4 regions of the Paenibacillus sp. JT22N7 genome follow, and region 2 is predicted to be linked to each of the others. Evidence: riboswitches for the same ligand, from Rfam matches in the RefSeq annotation. Region 2 holds a riboswitch; each other region holds the start of a gene.
What was found. A riboswitch is a leader RNA that binds a small molecule or an ion and turns the genes downstream of it on or off. The one in region 2 is predicted to bind cobalamin.
Positions count from the first base shown of each region.

Region 1: another riboswitch for cobalamin. It lies ahead of cobJ (precorrin-3B C(17)-methyltransferase); the one in region 2 lies ahead of metE (5-methyltetrahydropteroyltriglutamate--homocysteine S-methyltransferase).
Region 3: another riboswitch for cobalamin. It lies ahead of AC50Y5_RS15420 (ABC transporter substrate-binding protein); the one in region 2 lies ahead of metE (5-methyltetrahydropteroyltriglutamate--homocysteine S-methyltransferase).
Region 4: another riboswitch for cobalamin. It lies ahead of AC50Y5_RS32160 (ABC transporter substrate-binding protein); the one in region 2 lies ahead of metE (5-methyltetrahydropteroyltriglutamate--homocysteine S-methyltransferase).

Region 1 covers NZ_JBXENY010000009.1:75,356-80,417, forward strand. The annotation lists gene AC50Y5_RS22920 (sirohydrochlorin chelatase) at 1-166, opposite strand, end outside; gene cobJ (precorrin-3B C(17)-methyltransferase) at 191-2,032, opposite strand; cobalamin riboswitch at 2,198-2,347, opposite strand; gene AC50Y5_RS22930 (hypothetical protein) at 2,484-2,753, opposite strand; gene AC50Y5_RS22935 (DUF6376 family protein) at 2,778-3,251, opposite strand; gene AC50Y5_RS22940 (hypothetical protein) at 3,469-3,792, opposite strand; gene AC50Y5_RS22945 (MMPL family transporter) at 3,978-5,062, opposite strand, start outside.
Region 2 covers NZ_JBXENY010000001.1:166,276-171,337, reverse strand. The annotation lists gene AC50Y5_RS00760 (response regulator transcription factor) at 136-867, shown strand; gene metE (5-methyltetrahydropteroyltriglutamate--homocysteine S-methyltransferase) at 1,041-3,329, opposite strand; cobalamin riboswitch at 3,594-3,786, opposite strand; gene AC50Y5_RS00750 (energy-coupling factor ABC transporter ATP-binding protein) at 3,902-4,771, opposite strand; gene cbiQ (cobalt ECF transporter T component CbiQ) at 4,758-5,062, opposite strand, start outside.
Region 3 covers NZ_JBXENY010000005.1:193,660-198,721, forward strand. The annotation lists gene nikB (nickel ABC transporter permease) at 1-848, opposite strand, end outside; gene AC50Y5_RS15420 (ABC transporter substrate-binding protein) at 850-2,478, opposite strand; cobalamin riboswitch at 2,646-2,843, opposite strand; gene AC50Y5_RS15425 (NADH-dependent flavin oxidoreductase) at 2,973-4,091, shown strand; gene AC50Y5_RS15430 (ArsR/SmtB family transcription factor) at 4,273-4,584, shown strand; gene AC50Y5_RS15435 (NADH:flavin oxidoreductase) at 4,671-5,062, shown strand, end outside.
Region 4 covers NZ_JBXENY010000019.1:54,325-59,386, forward strand. The annotation lists gene nikB (nickel ABC transporter permease) at 1-863, opposite strand, end outside; gene AC50Y5_RS32160 (ABC transporter substrate-binding protein) at 883-2,457, opposite strand; cobalamin riboswitch at 2,740-3,002, opposite strand; gene AC50Y5_RS32165 (hypothetical protein) at 3,228-4,259, shown strand; partial or broken gene AC50Y5_RS32170 (hypothetical protein) at 4,338-5,062, opposite strand, start outside.

The DNA of each region.
Region 1 (5,062 bases), on a different contig from region 2:
CGCAAATATCAAAGCCCTGCTTCATCGTCGGCGTGACAAACTCCAGAAAGCACAGCTCTACCAAATCTGCTTTCAGTGTTGAAGCTACAGAGGCGACAAACTCGCGTACCTCTTCATTGCCTCTCTCATCCCGGCTTCCGTGCCCTACAAACAAAACCGCATCCATCTTCCTTCATCTCCCTTGCTGTCGCTAGTCTCCGCACAATGCGTCTTCGATATGAAAAACAGGCAGCTCCTGATAGCGATAGCCTTCTATTTGACCCATTCGTTTGAAAAATTTATGAAAGCGCTCATTCGGATGGCCTTCCGATTTATAAAGCGCAATAATGCGTTCAATCAGTGGCACGATTTCGTCGACGGCAATGCCTTCGGCAACCGGCTGCGCGGCATGCGCGTTGCGGCCGACGGTTTTGCCGCCGAGGAACAAATCGAATTTGCCACGGCGATACACGATGCCGATATCCTCGTTAACTGCGCCATAACATGCCATGCCGCAGCCATTGAACCCGACACGCAGCTCCTTCGGCATTGCCATGCCGCCGATCTTGTCTTGCAGCTCATCGGCATAAGGCACCGATTCCGCCTTCTCCAGATTGCAAAAATCGCAAGCCTTCAATTGCAGTACATCACCGATTGGAGCTAGGCTGAGCCCATCCGCGCGCAGCTTCGCCGTCACACTGTCCGGGTCCGATGTTGGAATCCGCACCAGCAAATGATGATGCGGCGTATATTCAATCGAACCCTTCTCGCCAACAGCCTGCGCCAATGCTACGAGCTGCTGGGGCGTGAAGTTTTTTGTCGCGACACCTGGGCTTACGGCAAACTCAAGTACCGATTGCTGCGCAAACACAGGCATAGGGCTCGATACTGCGCCAAACGCCGCACTAGGCTCGATCCCCTTGCTGCGATCATTCAGGAGAACCGCTTCCATCGCCAAATGCAGAGGCGATACTGCAGGTGCCGGGGCAGCCTCTGCCCTCATTGAAACGGCTGTATTTATTGGGGCTGGGGCCGGCTTCACGGGCGCAACCGGGGGGGCTACTGCAACCGCCACTCCGCCGCCCTGTCCATTATCATTTCTCGGTTCATCTGGCGCAACCGCCTGCGGCTCCTCCCGCTCGAGCAGCTGGTCCGTCGCGTCATATTCATCCGCACGATAGCCCCCGTCCGCTGGAAGCTCAGGCATTCCTGCCGTATGAAGCGCCCACGGCTCATTCTTCTCTTGCAGACGCTGGTGGGGCTTCAAAGGCTGCGCGCCTTCGCCAAGCGTATATTTGCGCTGATAGCCGCGCGGCGTAATCATTAGCCCGTCATAATTGACGGTCGTCGAGTTGCCGATGACGACTGTTGTCAGCATGCCGATATCATGGTCAAGCATACGGGCAAGCGTCGTCACGACAATGTCTTCACGGTCGCGGTACGCGCTTTTCACAATGCCTACCGGCGTATCTGGCGAGCGGTATTTGAGCAAAATCCGCTGAGTCTCCACGATTTGCCGCGTTCTTCTGCCGCTGCGCGGGTTATAAAGCGCAATGACGAAATCCGCTTGTCCGGCCGCTTCTACCCTGCGCGCAATCAGCTCCCAAGGCGTCAAATGATCGCTCAGGCTGATCGTGCAAGCATCATGCATTATCGGCGCGCCAAGCAGGGATGCTGTCGAGTTAATGGCAGAAATGCCGGGAATCACTTCAACCTCTACCCCGCCATTACGCTTCCAGCCTTTCTCAATCAGCACCTCATACACGAGTCCTGCCATGCCGTATACGCCCGCATCGCCGCTTGATATAACGGCTACCTTCTTGCCGTTCTCCGCTTGGCGCACCGCTTCCTGCGCCCGGCTGACCTCCTCTGTCATCCCCGTACGCACAATCGCCTGATCGCTGATTAGCTCCCGAATCAAGTCGACATACGTGTTGTAGCCGATGACAATATCGCTCTCCTGAATCGCTTCACGGGCGCGTTTCGTAATATGCTCGAAGCTCCCTGGGCCGAATCCGATAATTAACAGCTTGCCGACGCCTGCTTCACTCATTGATGCCCAACTCCTTCTATGTAGCAATTTACAATTTCTATCCAACAAAAAAAGCACCTCTAACGATATGTGTTAGAAATGCTTGAAAAGACCAATGTCCTTGTTAAACGCAGACAGCGAAGGGCCATCCAATCTCTAACACCTTCCTAATATCCACGTAGGTTTACAGTGTCGTTGAAATAAGCAGGTCTCCTGGCTTTGAAGCGTTAGGACGCTTCATACAGTGGCGGGTCCGCGCCGGTCTCTCACCGACTTCCCTATTAAGTCAACTTGGGCGCTTTGGCGCCTGCTGACACTTATTCCCTTCCTATTAAATTGTAATCTTAATGATAACATTAGATTGTATGATCGACAAGTGCGTTTATGCCATCAGCCTTGGCGCAAATAGAGCCGGCGCAAGCACGGACAGCATGTCCAGGCTGACACCAGCTCTATTTTTTACCGGAGCTATTTATTTCTTCTCAAGCGTTTCCCAAGCTGCATTCACGAGGGAATCAAACAGTTCATCGTCCTCTTCCAGCTCATCCTCAACCGCCAAAAGATCTTCTTCCTTGCCCGATTCATTCAGAAAAAACAAACCGTAGCCCCACTCTGTCGCCTTGCGGCTATGAAGGGTAATTTCGTATTGGTTCGTCTGGCCCTCTACTTCAAAATGAACCTTGCCTACGAAACCGGATTCCTTGGAGTTCGTCATGCTAGCATGCAAAATATTTACTTTCATCTTCCACTCTTCCTCTCTTTACCGTTACGATACCAGCTGCTGAAGTTGATTCACTTGATTTAACAGCTCGTTGATTTTGTTAATCGTATTTGGAATTTCCGTTGCGTCAATCAATGCTTTGCCGTCTTCGATCTGCTTCAGCACCGCATCAATGCTTTCCTGCAGCTTCAAATTATAATCGACCACGGACTGATGGACGTCCTTGGCAAAATCCGGCGCGTGCAGCTCGCCAAACTGCTTGATGGACTCCTGCACAGCTACCAGCTGTTCTTTATAATCAGCGCGTGCACTCGCATCGTTTACGGCTTGCTCCGCAAGCTGCGTCGCCTGCTCGCTGAAATTTGTCAGCGTCTGCATGTACGTTGCTGCTCCCGTCACATATTCGGCCGAGTTTGATACGGAATTGACCGTCTGCTTGGCTTCCTCAAATAACGAGCATCCTCCTAATAATAACATTCCAATGATTAAAAGTATGCTTTTTCCTGAACGAATGGCCATGTTTAATCTCTTCCTTTCCGCCTGTCTTACACAGAGCACTACTTATACGGCAGATGCGTCCAAACGGTTGCATTTCGTCTTATCATTAAGCTTGTCCATCATTTAATAGAAAAATAAAACATGAGGCCGCAGATAGCTAAAATGCACGCTGGCTATTGTTCGCGTCTGCGGCATAACGATGCAGCCCTATCATTAAGCTGCGCCACTCCTTTGGCAGCTAACGCTTCGACTTGAAAGCATGCTGGCGCCATATGACGACGATAATGAGAAATAAAGCAATGACACCTGTAAGCAGCCACCCGGCCTGCTCATCGGTCAACTGATCCCCGGGAGCGGTTGCAGCCGGATCTGGAGCCTCATGACCCGCATGTTCATTACAGGGGGAGTCGGTTGGCGATGAGGCGGCAGCATTCGTCTGCTGCTCATTATTTGCAGGAGTACAGACATCTGCTGCGGACACGGATAGCGATGCGGAACTCCAGAGGCTTATTCCAATAAACAGGACTACGATAAATATTAGACGAAGGAACCTCTTTCTCATTTTGGCGAACCTCCTTTGCGCTTTTCGTTTCCCCTCATTTTATTCCTGTGCGCCCAGAACGGAAGCTTGGCCTATGGAATTTTCACACCTGTACATATATTAGCAGCAAAATAAAAAGCGCCTTTCCCTCCTGGTCATGCCGACCAGACAGAAAGGCGCTTTGCTGCTGCAAATAATAATGCGATTTAAACGATTTGCCTATGCTTGCCAGACTTGCTTTGTTCTTCTCCCACTAGCTCTGCCCTAGCCGGCCAGAAGGCTCTATTGCCAAGCAGCGTTGTAATGGCCGGCACGAGGAACGGTCTCACGATGAACGTATCCATCAGCACACCAATCGCTGTAATTACGCCGAACTGCACCAATACTTGAATAGGCAGCGTCGCTAGCACTGCGAACGTAGCAGCAAGGATCAACCCTGCGGACGTAATGACGCCGCCAGTCTCTGCGACACCTTCACGAATGGCTTGCTTGAGCGGCATTTTCGCTTTTTTCTTCCAAATGCTCGAGATCATAAAAATGTTATAGTCCTCGCCAAGAGCAATGAGGAACACGAAGGCGTACAGCGGAATCGCTCCTTGAATCGCTTCTGCCCCCATCCCATAATGCAATACAATCCAGCCGAGGCCTAAAGCAGAGCCAAATGACAATAACACGGTGGCGATTAAATAAAGGGCTGCAACGATGGAGCGCAAATAGACAATCAGCAGCACTAAAATCATCCCAATAACGAGTGGGATAATAACTTTATTGTCCCGATCGGTCAACAGCTGGGAGTCATGCTGCGTTGCTGTCTGTCCGCCTACCCACACTTTAGACTCCGCATCCGAAACTCCTACTTTATCCAATGCTTCCTCCGCCGCTCCGCGAAGCAGCGGAACCAGATCCATGGCCTCCTGTGAATAAGGATTAATGTTTAGCGTAACCTGAACGGACTGCAAATTCGGGTCCTCTTCACTTTGAACCGGCTCCGATACGGAATCAACGAGATCCATATCCGAAAGGCTGGCGACAAGCTCCACTGGCTTGCCATCGGTTTGAGCCGCCACGGTTATAGGAGCCAATTGGCCTGGTGTGAAAGCTGTTGAAATCGTATCAAAACCTTCACGCGACGGCATAGCTTTCGGAAAGGAAGACAATAAATCATACGTAAACTTAACCTGTGGAGCAAAACCAGCCAGCGCACCGAGAAAAATAACGCTCGCGATAACAACGGTCCAAGGCTTCGCCACGACTAGGCTTCCTACTGCTGTGCCTAGCTTGCTGCCTTGGC
Region 2 (5,062 bases):
CTTTTTCGCGACTATCCTTCGGGTATTGTGACAAGAAACAGTGGTTTTATTATTGACAACAATGGGGATCGCATGTAATGATAATGATAATTGTTATCAGTAATGAATTAAAAGATAAAGATGAGGTGTTGAGCCATGGCATTTCAGCAACCATATAGCATTTTGATTGTTGATGATGAGGAGCATATCCGCAAGCTGCTCAAGTTATTTTTGAAAAAAGAAGGCTGGATCGTCGAAGAAGCTTCGGACGGCATCAACGGCTTGTTCAAGGCGATGCAATACAATTATTCGATGATTTTACTCGATCGTAATTTGCCGGGAATGGACGGGCTTGAATTTTGCCGCGAGCTTAAGAAGAAAAAATCGACGCCCGTCATTATGCTTTCCGCCTGTGGCGAAGAGGATGACCGGCTCGACGGCTTCCAAGCCGGCTCCGACGATTATGTCGTTAAGCCATTCAGCCCGCGCGAGTTGATGTACCGCATTAAGGCGATCATCCGCCGCACCTCGGAGTTTGCTTATCGCGCCTTGCAGCGCAAGCAGACGCCCGATCTCACGCTGCCAGGACTCGTCTTCGATTATGATTCGCGGCAAGTCATTGCCGGAAACAGCAAGGTGAAGCTGACGTTCCGCGAATATGAGCTGCTGCGCTTTATGGCAGCCAACATCAATCAGCCCATTTCCCGCGAGGATTTAATGCGGCGAATTTGGGGCTATCAATCGCTCGGCGATTACCGGACGATCGATACGCATGTGAAGCGGATCAGAGAGAAGCTGAACCGCGTCCACCCCGAATCTGCCTCCTTGATTCAGACGGTATGGGGCATTGGCTATTGCCTGATGAATCCTGCGGCAGAGACCATTTAAGCGGGCGGCTGAAGCAGGCAGGCAAAACATCCCCTCCTAATGGCATGCTTTTGCCTGCCTGTTGTGGCACGCCGCTCCCCGGCTTTGACCCTCCCCGCTTCCAAGTAAAGCAAAAGCTCCGCTTGCGCCAATCAGCGCAAGCGGAGCTTTTTTAATAACCATGCTTATTACAATTACTTAGCCAACTGCTCCCGTACTTGCTCAGTCGCTTGGATCATGTTGCGCAGCGATGCCACAGTCTCATCTACACCACGTGTTTTAAGTCCGCAGTCCGGGTTAATCCAGAACAATTCTGGCTCAAGCACGTTCAGAGCGCGTTTGATCATCGATGTCATTTCCTCTACCTCCGGCACGCGAGGGCTGTGAATATCGTATACGCCAAGGCCAATACCCAGCTCATACGTGTGCTCCTCGAAGCTGTGAATCAGCTCGCCATGGCTGCGGGACGTTTCGATGGAAATAACGTCGGCATCCAGCGCGCGAATGGAATCAATGATGTCATGGAACTCGCAATAGCACATATGCGTGTGAATTTGCGTCGTATCCTTAACGTCAGAAGTGGACAAGCGGAAGGCAAGCACAGCCCAGTTCAAATAGTGCTCCCAATCTTCACGTTTTAGCGGCAAGCCTTCACGAAGGGCAGGCTCATCCACCTGAATCATTTCAATGCCCGCTTCCTCCAGCGCCTTCACTTCTTCTGCCAAGGCAAGCGCGATTTGGTAAGCAACCTGCTCACGAGTCAAGTCGCTGCGAACGAACGACCAGTTCAAAATCGTAATCGGGCCCGTCAGCATGCCTTTCACCGGTTTAGAAGTCAGCGACTGCGCATAAACGGTTTCTTCGACAGTCATCGGCTTGCTGAACTGCACATCGCCGTAAATGACTGGCGGTTTTACGCAGCGCGAGCCATAGGATTGCACCCAGCCATTTTTCGTGAAAGCAAAGCCTTCCAGCTTCTCTCCGAAAAACTCAACCATATCCGTACGCTCAAACTCTCCATGAACGAGAACATCAAGGCCGATCTCTTCCTGCAGCTTGATCCAATGCTGAATTTGCTCCTTAATGAATACGCGGTATTGCTCCTCGCCCAAATCACCACGACGCCATTGCCGTCTCGCTTGGCGAACTTCCGCCGTTTGTGGGAAGCTGCCGATTGTCGTTGTCGGCAGGAATGGCAGCTGCCAGCGTTCCTTCTGGCTCACTTGGCGCTCTGCAAATACCGCTTTGCGCTCCGATGGCTGCGCATCAATGCTCGCTACAGCGGCATGGACGCTCGCACGGCCACGGGACGGCGATGCGGCAAGTGCAGCCAAAGCTGCTGCATTGCGATCAAACGCCTCTTTTACCGCTGCTTCTCCTTCATTCAGCGCAGTTGCCAGAACGGCAATTTCCTCCAGCTTCTCATTGGCATACGCCAGTGCGCCTGCAAGCTCTGCCGGCAGTGCCGTTTCAAGAGCCGCTGACACAGGTACATGCAGCAGGCTGCAAGAGGAGCTTACAATCAGTCGGTCGTTTGGCACGACTTTAGCAATACGGGCAAGCAGCGCTTTGCGCTCCTGAAGATCCGCCCGCCAAATGTTGCGGCCGTCAATAACGCCTGCACCCAGCACTTTGTCCTGCGGGAAGCCGATTGACTCCAGCTGCTGCAGGTTCTTTTCAGCGCCAGCTGTGAAGTCCAGACCTAAGCCCTGTACAGGCAAAGCCGCAATTGCAGCATAATGCTGAACCGATTCAAAATACGTTTGCAGCAGCAAATTGAGCTTAGGTGCCGCTTCATGAAGCTGGGCATAAATGCTTTGCACAAGCGCCAAATCTGCTTCGGAAACGTCTGTTACAAGCGAAGGCTCATCCATTTGCACCCATTGTACGCCTTCTTGCTCCAACTCGCGCAGCACCTGTGCATACAGCGGAACATACTGAGCAGCAACTGTAGCAAGCTCAGAAGCGGCATAGCCTTTAGACAGCTTGAGGAATGTATAAGGTCCAACAATGACTGGTTTGCCTTCGATGCCCAGCTTTTCCTTTGCTTCGCGGTAAGCGATCAACGGACGGTTCTCGGTCAGCGCCGGCGTAATGCCTTTCAGCTCAGGAACGATGTAGTGATAGTTCGTATTGAACCATTTCGTCATCTCGGATGCCGAAGCGGTTTTGTTGCCTCGCGCCATTGCATAATAGGTCATTACCGATACGGGGCTGCCTGTATAGCCAAAGCGCTCAGGCACGACGCCAAACATCGCAGCTGTATCAAGGATATGGTCATAATACGAAAAATCATTTACCGGAATGAGATCAATGCCGGCCTGTTTTTGCAATTGGAGATGGTTTAGACGAATCGTCTCCAGCTGCTTCAAGAAAGCCGCTTCCGCAAGCTTGCCGCTCCAGAATGCCTCCAGAGCTTTTTTCCATTCTCTGTTTTCACCGATACGCGGATATCCCAAACTGCTGCTTTTTACTTGACTCATTGTTATTGCCTCCTGTTTTTCATTATTCATCCTTGTGGATGGATGTTATAATCCTTTGTTATTTCATCAACAAACTCAGATATATACTTATGGCAGTGCGAGCGAATTTCTTCGCGGCGGCCTTTCCCTATACATCCAATTTGCTGCCAGCCAGAAACTGCAAAAAGGGACGTCCTACCCTGTACAGAAATGTGGGTAAAGACGCCCCTCGTTTCAACAAACGATGGCTGCCATCTTTAACACCTCCCTATCTCCCGTAGGTACTGCAGTGTATAGAATAAGGCAGGTCTCCTGGCTCCAGCATCATCATCGCTGCGCTCGCCTTCCCGGCATCATGCCAGTGGCTTTATTGCGCAAAACTCCGCTGTTACAGTGGCGGGACCGCGCCGGTATTGCACCGGACTTCCCTTTTAAGCTCAAGACGTTACGCAAGAGCACCCTATTCCTCGCTATTTAGTTGGTCGATCTTTATTTATACAAGGTGAAACGGAGAAATATAGAGATAGGATGGAAAAATCATATCCTTTCCTATATTTCAAGCAACATGTATAAATATACGAATTTTTGCGTTTTTATACAACAAAAGATTTTACAGCCGCTTTAAATTGCGCGAGCGTACGCGGCGCCTGCTGTTCTCCTCGCAGCTCAGGCGGCAGTGCCTCCCAAGCTTCCAGCACCATTGGCAGCGTGAGTCCAAGGCTTCTGAGACGCTCGCCTTCGCGAAATACCGTCTCCGGCGTACCCTCCAATATACAGCGGCCCTCATTCATGATGAAAATCCAATCCGCCCAAGCATAGGCCATATTCATGTCATGCGTCGCCATAACCGGCGTTATGCCGCTGGCATGAATGCGGTCCAGCTCAGCCATCAGCCGCTGCTCCGATATCGGATCGAGATAAGCAGCCGGCTCATCAAGCAGCACTAACTCCGGCTCCAGGGCCAGTACGCCGGCAAGAGCGACTCGCTTCTTTTGCCCAAGGCTGAGATGATGCAGCGGCTTATGCGCCAGTTCCTGCAAGTTCAGCTGCTGAACGATGCGCGCCGTACGTCTGTCAATTTCCACTTCTTGAAGCCCCGCATTGCGCAGCCCATAGGAAATATCCTCATAAGCGGTATTCAAAATGAGCTGATGCTCCGGGTCCTGAAAAACAAGGCCGACGCGCCGTCTCAAGCTGGCAAGCTCTCTGGGCTTGTAAGAAAGCGGCTCGCCGCGCCAGCTGACAAAACCGGATTCCGGACGATTAATGCCAATAAGCTGCAAGAAGAGCGTCGACTTGCCCGAGCCATTATGCCCGCACAGCGCTATCTTCTTGTTCGCCGGAATACGCAGCTCTAGCCCGTTTAAAGCGGTCTTGTCCGTTCCGGGATAAGCATAGCTCACTTGGTTCATTTCCATAATGGTTGATGCCCGATCGTTATCCGCCAGCTTATTCACCTCCATACCGAAGCCATAGCTCTGCTGCCAGCAAAATCGTTAAGCCGAGCCCCGCTTCCGCCCAATATCGGAGGCGAACCGTCCGCTTTACACTAGGCGCAAGACGGATTTCATTCGTAAATCCTCTTGCCATAAGCCCATTCGAGAGCCCCTTGTATCGATGCATCGTTTTGACGAAGAGCCGCACAGCAATCGCCGCCGTACCCTGCAATTTGCCTTTAAAACCGTGTTGACCGCCGCGTGCACGCTGCGCGACCAGCATAGCCCCCGCCGTATCCAGCAGCAGAAAGATGAAGC
Region 3 (5,062 bases), on a different contig from region 2:
AATACGACATAGCCCTGAATGACCGGATAATCTCTGCGAAAAATGCCGTCCATCGCAAAGCGCCCGATGCCCGGTACCGCAAATATAACTTCCACGATGACGGAGCCGCCAACAATCGCTCCAAAATAACTGCCGATAACCGTGAGCAACGGAATACAAGCATTGCGCAGCGCATGCCGAAGCACAATAAAGCTCTCACGCAGCCCCTTCGCTCGGGCTGTCAGCATATAATCTTTATTCAGCTCCTCCAGCAGCGCCGCACGTGTCAGCCGCATCAATATGGCGCCTGTACCGGAAGCAAGCACCGCCGCTGGCATAAGCAAATGCTTCCAGGTGCCGTAGCCGCTAGTCGGGAGCAGCTGCAGCTTCTCCGACCATAAGGCAATGAGCATGATCGCCAGCCAAAATCCAGGAATGGAAACCAAAATCAGCGCAAGCGCCCTGCCGATATGATCGAACAGCCGATTGCGCCGGATCGCCATGAGCATGCCGGATGGCACTCCAAGCAGGACGGCGAACAGGACAGCTAGCAAAGATAGGCTTAATGTTGCTGGCAGGCGGCGCAGCAGCTCGCCGCTAACCGATTCCTTCGTCATATAAGACGTGCCAAGATCACCTTGCAGCGCCTTTGATAACCAATGGCCATACTGAATGAGCAGCGGATCATTCAGCCCCATCTCTTCTCTTTTCAAAGCAATTTGCTCTTCGGTCGGCTGGCTGAAGCCGTTCATGCTCAGCAGTTCGACAGCCGGATCACCCGGAGAAGCGACGCTTAAGGCAAAGGCTATAAACGTAATGCCAATCAGAACGGGAACCGCCGCCGCCAACCTCCGAATGAAATAGGCCATCTTATTGCACCCGCTCCAGCTGCGGCAGCGTTGTACCATACACAAGTGCACCGTATCCGGTAATTTCTTTGCTGTACGCAATTAAGCTCGCATCATTAAACAGCGGAATCGTCGGCAATTCCTCGGCTGCAATATCCTGCAGCTCGTTATAAATCGCAGCGCGGTCATCCATATCCAGCGTCGTCTTCACCTGCTTCAACAGCTCATCCACATGGGCATTGCTGTAACCAAGCGTATAACTGATATTGCTTGAGCCTTCGCTCGCCATATAATTGTTCAAAATCGAATAAGGATCGCCATTCGGCAGCCCCTGAATGGCCAGTGCCAGATCGAAGTTTCCTTGTGCCTGTGCTTCCTTGTATGCCGCACCATCCAATATTTGAATCGTCACGTCCAGCTGCAGCTCTTGAAGCACAGCCTGAAGCAGCTCGGCTTGCGCTTTATACGGATAACGATCGAGTCCATAGGTAGGCACAATTAGCGTAACCGCCTGCCTGCTGTCCCCAAGCACCTCATGCGCCAGGGCGATTGCCTTTTCTGAATCATGGACGACAGGAATGTCCTTATAAAACGGCGATGTCGCATTCAAAATGTTCGCCGTAGCGGTCGGATAGCCCAAATACAGCTCCTTCACCAGCTGCTCGCGGTCAATCATCAGGCTCAGCGCCTGACGCATTTTCACATCATTGAATGGCGCTTTGGCACCGTTCGGATGCAGGTAATGGGAAATCGTCGATTTTGCCGTCGATACAGCAAAGCGTTCATCCTTCAGCAGCTCCTCGGCAAGGGCAGGAGGAATAGCGCCCAAATCCATGACGCCCAAAATCTCGCCAGATTTCAAGGCAGCAAGCCTTGTATCAGGGTCCGGTATGACGCGGACGCGGATTTTTTGGGCTTTTGCTTTTTCGCCATAATAACCGTCGTAAGCCTCTAGCAGTGAAAATTGATCCTTCTCATGCTGCACAAGCTTGAAAGGGCCTGTCCCTTGCGGCAGGCCGTTAAAGTCGCCACTTTCGTCAAAATTATTCGGGCTGTACATCGGGCTTGAAAAGTTGATCATCGAATACAGCAGCGTCGGCTGCGGATTGTCGAAAACAAGCTTAATCGTGCTATCATCAACCTTCACGACTTCCTGAAGGCTTGGGTATGAATTGTTGATGTCGAGCGTATAGAATGGCGAGCTTTTCGGGCTCACTTGCTTGTAACGGGCAAAATTTGCAAGTACCGCGTCCGCGTTGAATGGCGCGCCATCATGGAAGGTGACGCCTTTGCGCAGCATGAAGGTCCATTCCTTGGCATCAGCAGACATTTCCCACGCTTCCGCCAGCTTTGGAGCAGGCTTTCCATCCTCGGAAGCGGAAATCAACGGCTCCCATACATACAGAATGGTGCTCGTGTAATAAGCATCCTGCGGTCCCGGTGCTAAATCCCGCGGCGCAGCCAGCACGATTTCTTCAGAAGCAGCTGCTGTAGAGGCGGACGGAGCAGCAGACTGCTGCGACAGCTCATTATTGCTGCCTGATTCATTGGAACCGTTAACGCCACTGCACCCCATTAGAGCCAGCAGCAAGCATAGGCTAAATAAAACACCTATTGTTTTTTTGTTTTTTGCCATTTGTGTACGTTTCATCTTCTCTATTTCCTCTCCCTCTAGCAAAATCATCTTCCTGCAAAAATCCGCAAAAAAAGACAGATCTACCTCCAGTCATAGGAAAGATAGAGCTGCCTGTTATTGTTATTTTCCATCATAGCAAATAAGCATGCGCGCTAACACTTCCCTATCCTCCGTAGGTTACAGCAGTGTTGTCAGAACAGGCAGGTCTCCTGGCTACCGGAAATTGTACTGGAAGCTGCCTTCCCAATCCCGCTAAGCGAGATCAGTGGCCTTGTAGCTTCAGCTAATCCGTAACAGTGGCGGGACCGCGTCGGTTTTGCACCGAACTTCCCTTTTAAGCTCCAGCCGCAGCTGTTGCACCTTATTCCCACAATTTTTCAGTTGTTTGCAAATCTGGTTGATTATATACCAGCCCTTTCATTTAAGCAACCTTTCCACTCCACTTTCCTTTCGTAATTATCTGATATAAAATAAAGCACATAGCATTTCGTAACTGGAGGGAACTACTGATGAAACCACAATTTCAGCCTTTATTTGAACCATTCACTTTCGCGAGCGGCATGTCTGTACATAATCGAATTGTCATGGCGCCCATGACAACCTGCTCGTCCAATCCGGACGGCACCGTGCCTGATGAAGAGCTTGCCTACTACAGCCGCCGCAGTGCTGGGCCCGGCATCGTCGTTACAGCGTGCGTCTACGTGAGCCGCAACGGCAAAGGCTTCCCCGGCGAATTTGGCGCGGATACGGACGCAATGATTCCAAGCCTCAAGCGTCTGGCCGATGCTATTAAAAGCCAAGGTGCGAAAGCGATTTTGCAAATTTTCCATGGCGGAAGATCATGCTTCCCTGGCCTAGTGCCAAATGATGATTTGGTGAGTGCCAGCAGCATTGCCCAGCAGGAGGGCGGAATTGTGCCACGCGAGCTGAACGAGGAGGAAATCAAGTCGATTATCGCCGACTTTGGCGAAGCGACACGCCGCGCGATTGAGGCTGGTTTTGACGGCGTTGAAATTCACGGTGCCAATGGCTACCTGCTGCAGCAATTTTACTCCCCGGCTTCCAATGTGCGTACCGACGACTGGGGCGGCTCTGTTCATAAACGTATGGCGTTCCCGCTCTACGTCGTTGAAGCTGTTAAGAAGGCAGCCGCTATGGCGCCGCAGCCGTTTCTTGTAGGCTATCGCTTCTCGCCGGAGGAGCCGGAAGAAGAAGGATTAACGATGGAGCATTCGTACCATCTGGTTAACGCTCTAATCGAGATGAAGCTGGATTATTTGCATGTGTCGCTTCAAGATTTCTGGTCGAAGCCGCGCAGAGGCGAGCAGGATTCGCAAAGCCGCATGGCATGGTTCGTCGAAAAATACAGCGAGCACATTCCGTTCATCGGTGTCGGCAGCATCACAACCGCAGAAGAAGCGCTTGAGGCGAAAAACTCCGGCGTGCCGTTTATCGCCCTTGGCCGCGAGCTCATTATGGACCCGGATTGGACGGAGAAAATCAAGCAAGGCAACGAGCAGGATATTGTGACTACGCTATCCAAGCAAGATCAGGAGCGCCTCGTCATCCCGAATGGCTTATGGGGAGCGATTACGCATGCGCCAGGCTGGTTCCCGATAACGGAATAAGCGCAAAATCCAACCATTCGCTCACAAATAGTCACAAGGTGAAACGGCTGTCGCCGTCCTTCGGCGGCGCGGCGCGTTTCAGTCCGAGAAATATAGAGAACGGATCGCGTTACGATACCCGTTCCTATATTTTATAAAATAACAATTTGACATTTCTATAAAAATAGATATACTAAGCCTCATGGATACTTTGTCAATACTTAAAGCTGTGTCTAACGAGAAACGGTACCATATTTTAAAATGGCTGAAAACGCCTGAGGAGCATTTTGGGCCTCAATGCCATCTAACCGATGCGTGTCAGTTTGCTGGAGGCGTATGTGTCGGTTCTTTTGCAGAAAAAACAGGACTTGCGCAATCCGTTATATCCAGCTATTTAGTGAAAATGCATAAAGCAGGCTTACTGGAGTCGAAACGGATCGGGCAGCACACCTATTACAGGCGTAATGAAGCTAACATTCAGTTTTTCAAAGAAATGATTCAGGATGAGCTATAACCTTGCTTACTCCTGCTCATTTCATGCTTTTATATCTATTTTTATAGAATTATAGATTTTTCATTCAATTAGGAGGTATTTTATTCATGAGCTCAATTCAATCGTTGTTCAAGCCTTTCTCAGCAGGTCCACTTACACTGCCTAACCGTATTGTAATGGCACCAATGACCCGCGGTTTTTCTCCAAATGGCGTTCCGGGCGAAGATGTAGTTGCCTACTATAGACGCCGCGCCGAAAACGGCGTTGGCTTAATTGTGACAGAGGGTACGCTGATTAACCATCCGGCTGCCACTGATAATCCAAACATTCCTAACTTTCATGGAGAAGCTGCTTTAAATGGCTGGGCAAAAGTCGTTGAAGCCGTTCACCAAGCTGGCGGCAAAATCGTTCCGCAAATTTGGCATGTTGGCACAACGCGCAAGGTCGGCTCCCATCCGAACCCGGAAGCACTGCCGATTGGTCCTTCAGGTGTTACCGC
Region 4 (5,062 bases), on a different contig from region 2:
AACAAGAAGGAGGTGAATACGACATAACCTTGAATGACCGGATAATCCCGCGCCGTTATCGCTTCAATAATATATTTGCCTACACCGGGCCAGGAAAAGATCGTCTCAACGATCACATTGCCTCCCAGCATAAAAGCAAAGCTTGTCCCCAGCATCGATAAGATCGGCAAAAAGGCATGCTTGAACACTTGAAAAATGAATATTCTTCCTTTGGATAAGCCTCTCGCACGCGATGCTTTGACGAAGTTCTGGTTGTTCATCTCCAGCATATTCGTCCGCAAAACCCGGGCATAGACCGCGCCAAGCCCTAGGCCAAGCGTAACCGCCGGCATGAGGAGATGAGCAAAGCCCCCGCGTCCCATGGAAGGCAGCCAGCCTAGCCGGACCGAGAAAAAATAAATCAATAAAAAACCGAGCCAAAAGGAGGGGATCGAGGCGCCCAGCAGCGCAAGGATTCGGCCTATCCGGTCCAGCAGCCCTGTTGAAAAGATTGCGGTCACCATGCCTATAAGGCACGTTGCCAGCAGCATGACCAATGCGCCAGCAGAAGCAAGCTCCAGTGTGGCGGGCAGCCTTTTGAGCAGTTCCCCGGCAACTGGCTCCTTGGACATATAAGATGTCCCCCACTGCCATGTAAATACATCGCCTAGCCAGCCTATATATTGACTCCACAAGGAATCCGTCAGTCCCATTTCCTCCCGGAGCGCGTCAATCGCCTCCTGCGAGGCCGGGATATTATGCGTGGTCAGCAAAATTCTCGCCGGATCGCCTGGAGATACCCGCATTAATATGAAGGTAAGCGTCGCTACGCAAAAAATGACGAGCAGCATTTGCGCGACGCGTTCTAGCCAAAAACGAAGCATACTTAAGTTCACCCTTTACTTAAGGGATATCGACTTCAGCCGTCACATAATAATATTCGATCGGATGCGGTATGAAGCCCGTTACCCCTTTTTTCACGCCAAATACATTGTCAGGATGTACGATAAACGACTGCGGCAAATCAGCATTAATAATATCTTGGGCCTGTATCGCAAGCGCATAACGCGCATCGGTATCCGCCGTATCGTTAAGCTTATCGATTACCGTCTCAAGCGGCTTCGATTCATAATGGCTGACATTCGATTCGCTAGCAGCTTGATAGAAAATGTTCAAGAAATATTGCGGATCGCCCGTCTGCGCCGTCAGCATGCTGTACATCGCAAGGTCCCAATCGGACTTCGCAAGCTCAGCGTCAATATTTTCAACCTTGCGTATTTTCACGGTAATTCCTTCATTAAGCAGTTGATTTTGAATAACCTCTGCCATAACCGACAGCTCTGGGCGGTGCGGGAACGTAAGGAGCGTCGCCTCGAACGGCTTGCCTTCCTTCTCCCACATGCCTTCCGCATTTTTCTGCCAGCCGCCAGCGGTCAGCAATTGCTCCGTCGTTTCCCCTGCTGCTTGCTCCGCCACTTTGCCGAATGGCAAAATTTCCGGGAACGGGCTTTTCGCTTTCGTGCCGTAACCACGCATAACCGATTCAATAATCGCCTCGCGCGGAATCGCTTGATCTACAACCTCGCGGTTCGATTTTTCTTTAAACAAAGCAGAATTCATATTAAATAATACCATATGTGTACGAACCGATGGGGCAGACAGCACTTCCAGCTTGCTGTCCTTCTCTACCAGCTCAATGCTGTCAATCGGAATGTCCGTTGCGACATCTACTTCACCAGCTTGCAGCGCCATCAGACGCGTGTTGCCATCGGTTACAAACTTCATCGTCACTTCTGAAAGCTTTGCGGGTTCCCCCCAATAGCCATCATAACGCTCAACAACAAGCGATACGTCTTTCGTAAATTGCTTGATTTTGAAAGCTCCCGTCATGGCCGGGTAGCTGCCCGCTTCCTTCATGCTGTCAACATCAAGAATAATCGTGCTTGGATCAGCCAAGCTGGAAATGATCGCCGAGTTCGGCTGTGTCGTAATCATTTTCAGCTCGTCAGGCGCAAGCACTTCAATATCTTTAACCAGAAGCAAATCCTTCGCCAAATGGCTGTTCGCAATGGAACGCAGCAGCGATGCTTTTACGCTTTCAGCATCCATTTTTTTGCCGTTGTGGAACGTTACGCCCGTTTCCAGCTTGAACGTCCACGTATTAGCATCCTCCTGCTTCCATTCCTTCGCGAGCCAAGCGGATGGCTGCAGCTGCTCATTCAATTTAATCAGCGTTTCCCCTGCGCCCGAGCGCATAACATCCCAGCTATCGTCGCCATGCGGATCAACGCCTGCAGGGTTCCAAGTGTACGCCATTGTTAGTGTTTTTTTAGCGGCAGCAGCGTTGTTTCCCGAGGCAGCATCCGTGCCCTGCTCTGCGTTTTGGCCAGCATTCGTGCTGCATCCTGCAAGGACCAGCATCAAGCAAACGATCATCATTCCAAGTGACAAGCTAAGCGGCTTCTTCGTGTGGTTCATTTTTCTTTTGTCTCCCCTTCTAGTAAGCGTAAACGGCCGAAAGCCGTCCTGTGGCGGCAAAGCTACCGTTTCGCGTAGAAATATAGAGAAAGGATAGAAAAATCATATCTTTTCTCTATATTTAAAAAAAGCATCCCCGACCCTTAAAAAGCAGTCAGAAATGCTTTTATGTTAAATAACTAAACCTTATCTGCGTCTGCTCGCCATGAAGCAACAAATAATCGTTAGACATTTTGCAATAAATGGGCATAACCAACCACCTCCCTAAGCACCGTAGGTCAAACAGTGATGTTAAAACAGGCAGGTCTCCTGACTTGGGGCCTCCCTCTCTTCCCTTCCCAGCTAGGGTAAGCATCTGCTATTCGTCTTGCGACGAAAAGAAGCTCATCAGCCAGTGGCTTATTTGTGAGGGGAGCGCAGCCTGTGTAAGCTGCTGCCCTTTACAGTGGCGGGTCCGTGTCGGCCTTTAACCGAACTTCCCTTTTAAGCGAACGAAGACGTATAAGTTCCAGCCAACATTTCGCACCTATTTTCATTCAAGTATGAAGTTTTGCAGGCTCATAAGCCCGTCCTGTCCGTAATCCATTCTTAATCATAGGGAGGAAGCGGGAATCTGTCAATGGCTTTAATTCGAAAATGAAAGTGTTTTCAACATAAAACTTTCATATTTTTTCCAGTAATGTTATATTGAAATTACTTCACACATGATGAGCTTATTTATTAAATTAATCCAATAGATAACCTAATCAAATAGAAAAGGAATGATCACAGTGACGGTGAAAATCCTTCCAGTTGAAGAAAAGCAAATTATTGATTCATATTGGTTTTACAGTGATTTTTATTCTATTATCTCGCGTGTGGACTCGAAAAAATTATGGTTTATGAATAATTATATTAATTTATTCGATATTCCTGATCCAAACCAATTATATACCTTTTTCTTCAACGGTTATTATAGAGATAAAATGGTTGAGTTTTATGACTGCCCTTTTATTGATTTTCAGCGGATAGCGTTAGACAGGCAAAGCTCAACGATTTTAAATAACGAGCTGTTTGATTTTATTAAAGCATCGATTGATGGCGGCTATTATGTAATCGTTATGATCGATCGTTTTCATATTAAAGAGTATGAAATTTCGGCAAAATCCCCACATGAAGTCATGATAAATGGGTATGATGATGCAAATAAAAAGCTGTACTTTTGTGACAATAATGCCAACGGAAAATATTCAACGAATATCACCTGTGATTACGAAGCTTTTCATAGAGCATTTCATATATTAGAAATCGATGCCCATGATTTTAAAGACCATCTTTATTTATTGAAGCCGCTCGAAAATACCGATTATACTTTTTCTCTAACCTATGTGAAAAATACGATGAATGCCTACCTCTTGTCTAAGGCACATACGGATGAACATTATAACCAAGCTTTAGGCACACCCGGGCTAACCTTCGGTATTAATGTTTACGACAAGGCCTCCGAGTATTTAAAATATTTGGCTCAAGAAGAGGTAGTATTTGATATTAGATCGTTCCACCTGCTTTACGACCATAAGAAATGCATGACCATGCGATTAAACTACATGATTAATAACCATCATTTGATTGATGATAATCAAATTTTAAGCAGATGGAAAAATCTGGAGGCTGCTGCGCTGGCTGTAAGAAATTCCATCTTAAAATATTGGCTTACTCGAAGCTCGGATACGTTGTACAAGCAAATGGAGCAGCTGCAAAAATTGAAGGAGACGGAAAAGATTTTGCTGCAGGAGATTGTAGATCAGTTGAAGGATGGTTAGATTTATTAACAAATCAGAGAGCACCTCTTCTCCGTTATGAAGAAAAGGTGCTTTGCTATTAACTTATTAATTTAAAAACTAGCGGCTAATCCAAGGGCTGCTGTTTTGCTTGCTCGTTCTAGAACGAGGGGCAACGGTGCGAATTACCGCTTTTTTATTGGATTTGCGCTGCGCATTGTTTTTGCCGTTTTTCACATTGATTGTCGTTGTTTCTTTTACTTGCTCATCCTCTTCGCGCTTATCCTTGCAGCCGCAATTGCATGGCTTTTGTGACTCAACTCCTGCGGTTTGCATAGGATAATATCCGTAAGGCGGGAACGGAGGAAATGCTGAGACGGGATAGCCGTTGCAGTTGTTGCCGATTGGCGACACCATTCCGCCATAACCGTAGCCTTGTGTGTTTGCTGGCGATACGGCTCCACCATAGCCGTAGCCTTGCGTTTCTGCCGGCGATACCATTCCGCCATAGCCTTGCGTGCTTGCTGGCGATACGGCTCCACCATAGCCGTAGCCTTGTGTTTCTGCCGGCGATACGGCTCCACCATAGCCGTAGCCTTGTGTTTCTGCCGGCGATACGGCTCCGCCATAGCCTTGCGTGCTTGCCGGCGATACGGCTCCACCATAGCCGTAGCCTTGCGTCTCTGCTGGCGATACCATTCCGCCATAGCCTTGCGTGCTTGCTGGCGATACGGCTCCACCATAGCCGTAGCCTTGCGTCTCTGCTGGCGATACCATTCCGCCATAGCCGTAGCCTTGCGTCTCTGCCGGCGATACCATTCCGCCATAGCCGTAGCCTTGCGTCT